Linked DNA regions of Alloyangia pacifica. The protein of the gene in region 2 interacts with the protein of the main gene of each other region in a pairwise test. Links are inferred from orthologs where the notes say so. Each region holds a gene or a part of one and is shown on either strand. Other genes may lie near its edges.

The links. Proteins that work in one complex are often made in the same cells at the same time.
Region 1: the proteins of phnG (region 2) and CEW88_RS14170 interact in binary tests that used the Escherichia coli proteins (3 or more experiments, as listed by UniProt). The link is inferred for Alloyangia pacifica from one-to-one orthologs.

Annotation. Positions count from the first base shown.
Region 1 is NZ_CP022190.1:248,383-252,765, forward strand. Bases 887-3,797 are described here. They hold CEW88_RS14170 (sugar ABC transporter ATP-binding protein), read right to left. Parts: upstream 3,159-3,797; coding sequence 1,614-3,158; downstream 887-1,613. Other genes in these bases: CEW88_RS14165 (ABC transporter permease), read right to left, coding at 887-1,501; rhaS (rhamnose ABC transporter substrate-binding protein), read right to left, coding at 3,231-3,797. In the rest of the region: CEW88_RS14160 (ABC transporter permease), read right to left, coding at 1-524; more of CEW88_RS14165, read right to left, coding at 521-886; more of rhaS, read right to left, coding at 3,798-4,229; CEW88_RS14180 (DeoR/GlpR family DNA-binding transcription regulator), read right to left, coding at 4,276-4,383. UniProt on the Escherichia coli protein: Part of the ABC transporter complex RbsABC involved in ribose import. Responsible for energy coupling to the transport system.
Region 2 is NZ_CP022189.1:1,987,240-1,991,587, forward strand. Bases 669-3,544 are described here. They hold phnG (phosphonate C-P lyase system protein PhnG), read right to left. Parts: upstream 2,394-3,544; coding sequence 1,944-2,393; downstream 669-1,943. Other genes in these bases: CEW88_RS09570 (carbon-phosphorus lyase complex subunit PhnI), read right to left, coding at 669-1,363; phnH (phosphonate C-P lyase system protein PhnH), read right to left, coding at 1,363-1,944; phnF (phosphonate metabolism transcriptional regulator PhnF), read left to right, coding at 2,508-3,236; CEW88_RS09590 (alpha-D-ribose 1-methylphosphonate 5-triphosphate diphosphatase), read left to right, coding at 3,313-3,544. Outside these bases: CEW88_RS09565 (hypothetical protein), read right to left, coding at 1-275; more of CEW88_RS09570, read right to left, coding at 272-668; more of CEW88_RS09590, read left to right, coding at 3,545-4,348. UniProt on the Escherichia coli protein: Together with PhnH, PhnI and PhnL is required for the transfer of the ribose triphosphate moiety from ATP to methyl phosphonate.

The DNA of each region.
Region 1 (4,383 bases), on a different replicon or contig from region 2:
TAGCCCTGCCCGAAAAAGGCGAACTCAGCCGGGTAGCCGCGGTAGGCGCCATCGCCGAGCACGATGTAGGAAATGCCGCGGAAGAGGCTCATGGTGCCGATGGTCACCACGATGGACGGCAGGCCCATGCGGGTCACCAGCACGGCGTTGAAGGCCCCGCAGACAAGCCCGGTGGCAAGGCCGATCAGCACCAGCTCGGGCGTCCCCGCGCCGTATTGCACGGCGGCCCCCATGGCGGTGGAGCAGAGCGCGATGATCGAGGCGACCGAGAGGTCGATCTCGCCGCTGATGATCAGCAGCGCCATGGCGAAGGCGATCATCGCCTTTTCGGTGAAGTTGAAAGTCGCGTCGCTGAGGTTCCAGGCGTTGAGGAAATAGGGCGACGCGAAGCTGTTGGCGATGAAGATCGCCACGGCGACTGCGAAGAGCAGCAGCTCCCAGCTTTTCAGCAGTCGCGCGCCGGGGCTCTGGAGCCGGTCGGGGATGTGGCGAGGGGCCTGCTGCTGGTCGGCGATGTCGGTCATGCGTGGCCCTCCGCGCGCTTGAGAATGATGCGGCCCTTGCTGCGGGCCGAGCGGCTGTTGAAGGCCACCGCGACGATGATCGCCGTCCCAGAGATGGCGAGCTGCCAGAACGGCGAGATGTCGACCACCGGCAGGGCGTTCTTGACGATGCCGAGAAAGAGCGCACCCAGGAGTGTGCCGAGGATGGTCCCTGCCCCGCCGGCGATCGAGATGCCGCCGATGACGCAGGCGGCCACGACCTCGAGCTCGAAGCCACCGGCGATATCGACATAGGCCACCGAGTAGCGGGCGACCCAGAGATAACCGGTGAGCCCCGCCAGCATGCCCGAGATGGTGAAGGCCATGAACTGGGTGCGGCCGACGTCGATGCCGGTATAGACCGCCGCATGCGGGTTGCCGCCCACGGCGTAAAAGGCACGGCCGAGCGGCGTGCGCGCGATGCCGATGAAAAAGAGCCCGGTGACGAGGATGGCGATCCAGGCGAGCACCGGAAGGCCGAGGATATCGGCGCGCGGGAAGCCGGTGAAGGCGGCGCTCATCTCATGCGCATTGACCCAGGCGCCGCCGGACAGGACGAAGATGAGGCCCCGGTAAATGGTCATCGTGCCCAGCGTCACCACGATAGGCGGGATGTTGAGCGTCCAGACCATGATGCCGTTGATCATGCCCATCACTGCGCCCATGGCGAGCGCGAGGATCAGGATCGCGGCCACCGGTACGCCCGGATAGGCGGCGTTGAGCATGGCGCAGACCATGCCGGTCAGCGCGAGGTTGGCGGCGACCGACAGGTCGATGCAGCGGGTGAGGATCACCACCGTCTGCCCCAGCGCCAGCAGGATCAGCGGCGAGGTGTCGGTGAACACCCGGGCAAGGTTTCCGGGCTCGACGAAGGCCGGGAACCGACTGGCGATCAGCGCCAGAAGCGCGAGGATCGCAGCCGACAGGATCGCCTCGCGCGATTTCAGGAAGGTTCTCATCGGGCGGCTCCCTGTGCCGGTGGGCGGCTTGGGGCGCTGCCCCCTCTTGGCCTGACGGCCAATTCAGCCCCGGGATATTTCTTTCCAGACGAAGGACAGGCGGCGGCGCGGATCATGGCTGCGCCCCGATGCCGGCGGCGTGGCGAACGAGGTTTTCCGGTGTGAGCGCCGCACCCTCCAGCTCGGCGGCGATGAGCCCCTCGCGCATGACGATCACCCGGTCGGACATGCCCAGCACCTCGGGGATCTCGGAGCTGACCATGATCACCGACAGGCCCTGCGCCGCCAGCTCGGCCATGAAGCCATGGACGGCGGCCTTGGAGCCGATGTCGATGCCCTTGGTGGGCTCGTCGAGGATGATCACCTTGGGTTTCGTCGCCAGCCACTTGGCGATCACCACCTTCTGCTGGTTGCCGCCCGAGAGCGTCCCGACGTCCTGATCGAGCGCCGCGGCGCGCAGGTCGAGCCGTTCTGTATAGGTGCGCGCGAGGGCGAATTCCTCGCTGAGCCGCAGGAAGCCCCGGCGCGAGGTCTGCGCCAGCGAGGGCAGCGTGACGTTCTGGAAGATCGGCAGGCCGATCACCGCGCCCTGCCGGCCGCGGTCCTCGGGGACGTAGACGATGCCGTTTTCCACAGCCTCGGCGGGCGAGCGGATCACCCGCACCTGCCCGTCGATGCGCACCGCGCCCTTGCTGGGTTTCGTCACGCCGAAGAGTGCCTGCATGAGCTCGGAGCGCCCTGCCCCGACCAGCCCGTAGAACCCGAGGATCTCGCCGCGGCGCAGGGTGAAGTTGATCTCGTCGAACTCGGTGGGATGGGCGTAGCCGACCACCTTCAGCACCTCACCCCCGATGTTATGGGCACGCTGCGGAAAGATCTGGTCGACCGCGCGGCCGACCATCAGGCGCACCAGCTCGGCCTCGTCCACATCGGCGATCAGGCCCGAGCCGACGTGCTGGCCGTCGCGGAAGACGGTGAAGCGGTCGGCGATGCGGAAGATCTCGTCGAATTTGTGGGAAATGAAGAGGATGGCCCGGCCCTCGGCGCGCAACCGCTCGACCAGCTCGTAAAGCTCTTCGATCTCCTTGTGCGACAGCGCGGCGGTGGGCTCGTCCATGATGACGACGCGGGCATCGACCGAAAGCGCGCGGGCGATGGCCACGAGGTGCTTCGAGGCGATGCCGAGCTCGCGCAGCGGCATGTCGGGATCGAGATCGGCGTCGATGCGCGACAGGATCTCCTGCGCGTCCCTGCGCATCTTCGGCCAGTCGATCAGCCCGAAGCGCCCGCGCGGCGCATGGCCGATGAAGATGTTCTCGGCGACGCTGAGTTCGTCGAAGAGCACCGTTTCCTGGTGGATCGCGGTGATCCCCGCGGCGGTGGCATCCTGAGCGGTGGTGAACTGCACAGGCTGCCCGGCAAGGCTGATCGTGCCGGCGTCGGGCTGGTAGATGCCGGTCAGCGTCTTCACGATGGTCGACTTGCCAGCACCGTTCTCGCCCACCAGCGCGGTGACCTGGCCGGGGTAAAGATCGAGCGTGACGCCGTCGAGGGCCTTCACCCCCGGGAATGTCTTGGTGATCCCCTCGAGCCGCAGCACGGGCGCGGCATCCCCCGCCGCCGCGGCGACAGGTGGGGTGGTGAGGCTGACTTGCATCATGGCCCCCGGTGTCTGGGTTTGGGTGGGAGCCCGGCGCAGAGGCGCGCCGGGGCCGGGATCGGAGCAGGATCAGAAGATGCTCTTGAACTCGTCGATGTTGCTCTCGTCGTAGACGAAGGGGTCGGCCATGGCGCCCTCGTTGTTGTCGTCGAGGGTCAGCGTGCCCATGCGGCCCATGGGGATCTCGGCGCCCGGGGCGGCCTCGGCATCGCCGGTGGCCAGCTCGTAGGCGAGATAGGTCGCCGAGTAGCCCAGATCGATCGGGTTCCAGATGGCGAAGCTCTTCGATGCGCCGCTCTCGATCGCGCCGGCCATCTCGGACGGCAGGCCGAGACCGGTGACGTTCACCTGCCCGACCTTGCCGGCGTCCTCGACGGCGCGGGCGGCGGCGACGATGCCCACCGAGGTCGGCGCGATGATCGCGTCGAGATCGGGGTAGGTCTGCATCAGGCCCTGCGCCTCGCGGTAGGATTTGTCCGCCAGATCGTCGCCGTAGACCGTGCCCACCACCTCGATGCCCGTGTAGTCGCCCATCACCTTGTTCATCTCCTCGATCCAGATGTTCTGGTTGGTCGAGGTGGTGGTGGCCGAAAGCACCGCGACCTCGCCGCCCTCGGGCAGGTTGTCGGCGGCAAGCTTGATGATCATGTTGCCGATGAGCGGGTTCGACGAGGGGTTGAGGTGCATCTGACGGCCCTCGGGCGCGACGCCGCTGTCCCAGGAAATCACCGTGATGCCACGCTGCATCGCCTTCTTCAGGGCGGGTACCAGCGCGTCGGTGTCATTGGCCGAGACGGCGATTGCATCGACGTTCTGCGCGATCAGCGCGTTGATCACCTCGATCTGGCCCTCGGCGGTGGTGTCGGTCGGGCCGGTGTAGATCACCTCGACACTGCCGAGCTCGGCGGCGGCTTCCTCGGCGCCCTTGGCGGCGGCTTCGAAAAAGCCAATGCCGAGCGCCTTCACCACCAGCGCGATGCGCACGCTGTCCTGTGCCTGCGCGGCGCCGCCGGCCAGCAGCATCGCGGCCAGCGCGGTTCCTCCGAAAAGTCGTCTCGTAATGCCCATGGTATCCTCCCTGAATTTATGAGCGTTCACGTGTCGCGCGGTGCGGTCACCCTGCCCCGGCGGTTTTCGCCCGTCCCGTCTGCGCCACGATCAGCCGGATCTCGGCTGCCTCCAGCATCGAGGCGGTGCGGTCGGAAATCCCCTCGTCGGTGAT
Region 2 (4,348 bases):
GGGACCGAGATCAACCGCACGTCCTCGATGCTGCTCGCCACGCCGCCGCATTCCGCGACATGCTCGGAGAGCTGCACCTCGACCTCGGCCGGGGAATTGGCCGAAAGGCAAATCCACAGCACCGCCAGCGCCGCGTCCTCGTCCACCTCTCCCTCGTCATCTCCGAAAAAGGGACAGGGCGTGCCCGGCATGCGGACCACCTCGACCAAGGCGCAGTACCAATCTTGACCCTTCGGCAGTTCGGGCAGTTTCGCCCCGTGATAACCCTTGCTCATTCCGCAGCCTCCTTGATTTTTGCTGTGCCCAGAGCCTCTGCCCGCATCTTGCGGACCAGTTCCAGCTCGGACTGAAAATCGACGTAGTGCGGCAGTTTGATATGTTCGAGGAAACCTGTCCCCTGAATATTGTCGGAATGGGCCAGAACGAACTCCTCGTCCTGCGCCGGGGCGCCGATGTTCTCCTCGCCAAGCTCCTCCCAGCGCAGCGCCCGGTCGACCAGCGCCATGGAGATCGCCTTGCGCTCGGTCTGGCCAAAGACTAGCCCGTAGCCGCGGGTGAACTGCGCCGGCTCGGTCTTGGAGCCGGCGAACTGGTTGACGGTCTCGCATTCGGTGAGCGTAAGCTCGCCGATGCAGACGGCAAAGCCCAGCTCCGGCACCTCCATCTCGACTTCGACCGCGCCGATGCGCAGCTCACCGACGAAGGGGTGATTGCGGCCGTAGCCACGCTGGGTGGAATAGGCCATGCCCAGCACGAAGCCCTCGTCGCCGCGGGTCAGCGCCTGCAGCCGCAGCGGACGGCTCGCCGGGTATTCCATCGGCTCGCGCGTCATGTCGGGCGGCGGGGCGTCGCTGCGCGGCTCGTCCTGGATCAGCCCGTCCTTGTTCAGGAACTCGGTCACCCGCGGCGTCGGCTCGCGGCGCGGCTCGGCGGCGAGCGCGCGTGGCGCCTCGCCCTCGGCCTCTAATGCGAAGTCGAGCAGGCGGTGCGTGTAATCGAAGGTCGGCCCCAGCACCTGCCCGCCGGGCACGTCCTTAAAGGTCGCGCTGATGCGGCGGTCGCAGAGCATCGCGGTGGTGTCCACCGGTGCGGAATGGCCGAGCCGCGGCAGCGTCGTGCGGTAGGCGCGGATCAGGAAGATCGCCTCGATGAGATCGCCGCGCGCCTGCTTGATCGCCAGCGCCGCGAGGTCGGGATCGTAGAGGGAGCCCTCGGCCATAACCCGGTTCACCGCCAGCGCCATCTGCTCGCGGATCTGCGGCACGGTGAGCTCGGGCACCGCGGGATCGCCGCGCCGCTCCTCGGCCAGCCAGTCATGCGCCGCGTCGATCGCGCGCTCGCCGCCTTTCACAGCCACATACATCAGAGCGTCTCCACTTTGGTTGTCCGCGGCAACGCCGCCAGCTTGTCGTCCGCGGTGAAGTAGCAATCCCAGCCGAGCGGGAAGCGCAGCGCATTGCGCCTGAAGGCCTCGGTCTCGGGAAGAGTCAGCGCCGCCTCGGTCTCGATGCCCGGGCCGGTGAGTTTCATGCCGGCGCTCTCCAGCCTGTCCACCTCGACGATCAGCGTCACCGAGCGGTCGGGGTATTCGGCGGTGCCGATGCGGTAGCGGTCCAGCGGCCTCAGCGTCTCCCAGCTGCCGAGGGCGAACATCGCCTCTTCGGCGGGCACGACCGGCGCGCCGATGTGGAAGGCGATCCAGCGCTTCAGCGCCGCGCCGTCGCAGCCGGGTGCGAGGTGGATCGGCGTCTCGCGGTCGCAGAGGGTCAGCAGGAGCACCGCTGCCGCCGTGGAGATCCCCGGCGCCTCGGCGCCCGCGACCGTCTCGATCCGGCCCGGCCGTGCCATCGCCTCGAGCGCCGCGCGGAAGGCCCGCGCCGCCTGCACGGGGGCGTCGGCAAAACCGCCCGTGAGCACATCGCCTGTCAGAATGTCGGACTGCATCATTCCCCCCGCACCATGGTGAAGAAATCCACCTTCGTCGCCGCGGCCTTCGCCGCCCGCGCCGCGCGCCGCGCCGCTTCCTCGGCGGCCAGAGGCGCCAGCACCCGGGCCTGCATTTCTTCGGCCCGCGGACCCTGCATCAGCGCGTCGACCAGCGCCGCGCGCTCGGCATGGCTGCGCCCCCGGCCCTGCACATGGGCATGGCCCACCTCGCCGCTTTCCAGCCGCAGCGCGCACCGGGTCACCGTCATCTCGCCGAGGTTGAAGGGGGCGCCGGTGCCGCCCATGCGGCCGCGCACCATGACGCCGCCGGTCTCGGGCACCCGCAGCCAGTCGAAGCCGGGCAGCTCCGCGCCCTCGAGCAGCGCGTTAAGCCGCTCGGCCGGGGCACGCGCCAGCAGGCCCATCCAGCCCTGCCGCGCGGCGATTTCCTGTTCAGGAGTTTCCATCTGGACACCTTGCCGATTTGTCTAGATAACTATACAACTAGACACGTGATACGCCCTTCGACCCGAGTCGGGCAAGCGCTCATCGCGTGAAATTTCGGTGACAGAGGTCCAACCATGCCCCGCTCTCCCGTCTGGCACGCCATTGCCACAACCCTCGAAAGCGAGATCTCGCGCGGCCATTATCGCCCCGGCGACAAGCTCCCGACCGAGGCCGAGCTGGCCACGCGCTTCGGGGTGAACCGGCACACGGTGCGTCATGCGCTGAAAGACCTCGGCGACCGCGGCCTCACCCATTCCCGGCGCGGCGCCGGGGTCTTCGTGCGGATGGCGCCGATGGACTACCCGATTGGCGGGCGCACGCGCTTCAGCCAGAACGTCCGCGCCTCGGGCCGGCTGCCCGACCGCAGGCTGCTGCGGATGGAAACCCGCCCCGCCGACAGCACCGAGGCCGAAGCGCTGCAGCTTGATCCTGGCGAGCCGCTTCTGGTGCTCGAGGGCGTCTCTCTGGCCGGTGGCGTCCCGATGGCACATTTCGTCTCGCTCTTCCCCATCGGCCGCCTGCCCGGCCTCGACGAGACCCTGCGCGAGGTGAACTCGGTCACCGAAGCGCTGCGCCGCCATGGCATCACCGATTACACCCGCGCGCAGACGCGGCTCACCGCCGAGCCCGCCTCGGCCACGCAGGCGCTGCACCTCAACCTGCGCGAGGGCGAGCCGCTGCTCCGCTCGACCTCGATCAACCTCGGCCCCGACGGCGCGCCGGTGGAGCAAGGGCACACCTGGTTCGCGGGCGACCGCGTGGCGCTCACGATCAGCCATGAGGAAACGGGCGCCGCAAGGTGAGCCGCCGTCACGCCCATGACACAGACGCCGGGTAGAACCGCCTGAAATCCCAGAGCAGCCATGGCGGGTGACAGACATGACGGCCCTACTCCCTCCCCTGCGTCTCACCGGCGCAGCCCTCCTGCGCGACGGCGAGATGCAGAAGCGCTCTCTGGTGATCGAGGGCGGCGTGATCAGCAAGGGGCCGCTGCCAGAGGTGGACCTTTCGGGGAACCTCATTCTGCCGGGCATCATCGACCTGCACGGCGACGCCTTCGAGCGCCATATCGCGCCGCGCCCCTCGGCCCTCTTCCCGATCCTCGCTGGACTGCGTTGGACCGATCGCGAGGCCGCCGCCCATGGCGTCACCACCGCCTGGCTGGCGCAGTGCTGGAGTTGGGAGGGCGGCATGCGCGGCCCGGAGTTCGCCGAAGAGGTGATGGCCGCCCTCGCTGCCTACCGCCCGCAGGCCCACACCGATCTGCGCCTGCAGATCCGCTGCGAGACCCATATGCCCGACACGCGCGCGCGCATGCTCGAAGCAATCCTCGCGCATGGGGTCGATTACGTGGTGTTCAACGATCACCTGCCCGAGGCGCTCGAGGTCGCCGACCGCGATCCGCACCGGCTCGCGCTCTGGGCCGAGCGTGCCGGCGAGACGCCCCAGACCTTCGTCGCCCGGCTGCGGGAGGCCCGCGCCCGTTCGCGCGATGTGCCCCGCCACCTCTGCGCGCTGGCCGAGAGCTTCGACGCCCATGACATCCGCTACGGCAGCCACGACGATCCGGACGGCGACACCCGCGAATACTACCGTCTGATCGGCGCCCGCATCGCAGAGTTCCCGACCACCGTCAGCGCTGCCAAGCTCGCCCGCGCCTTCAACGATCCGGTGCTGATGGGGGCGCCCAACGTGGTGCGCGGCCGCAGCCAGGCAGGCAATGTCTCGGCCCAGCACCTGATCGCCGACGGGCTCTGCGACGCGCTGGTCTCGGATTACCACTACCCCTGTCTGGCCGAGGCCGCCTGGACGCTGGTTGACAAGGGGATGAAGACGCTGCCCGAGGCCTGGGCGATGATCTCGACCACCCCGGCCGAGATCATGGGACTGGTCGACCGTGGCAGCCTCGAGCACG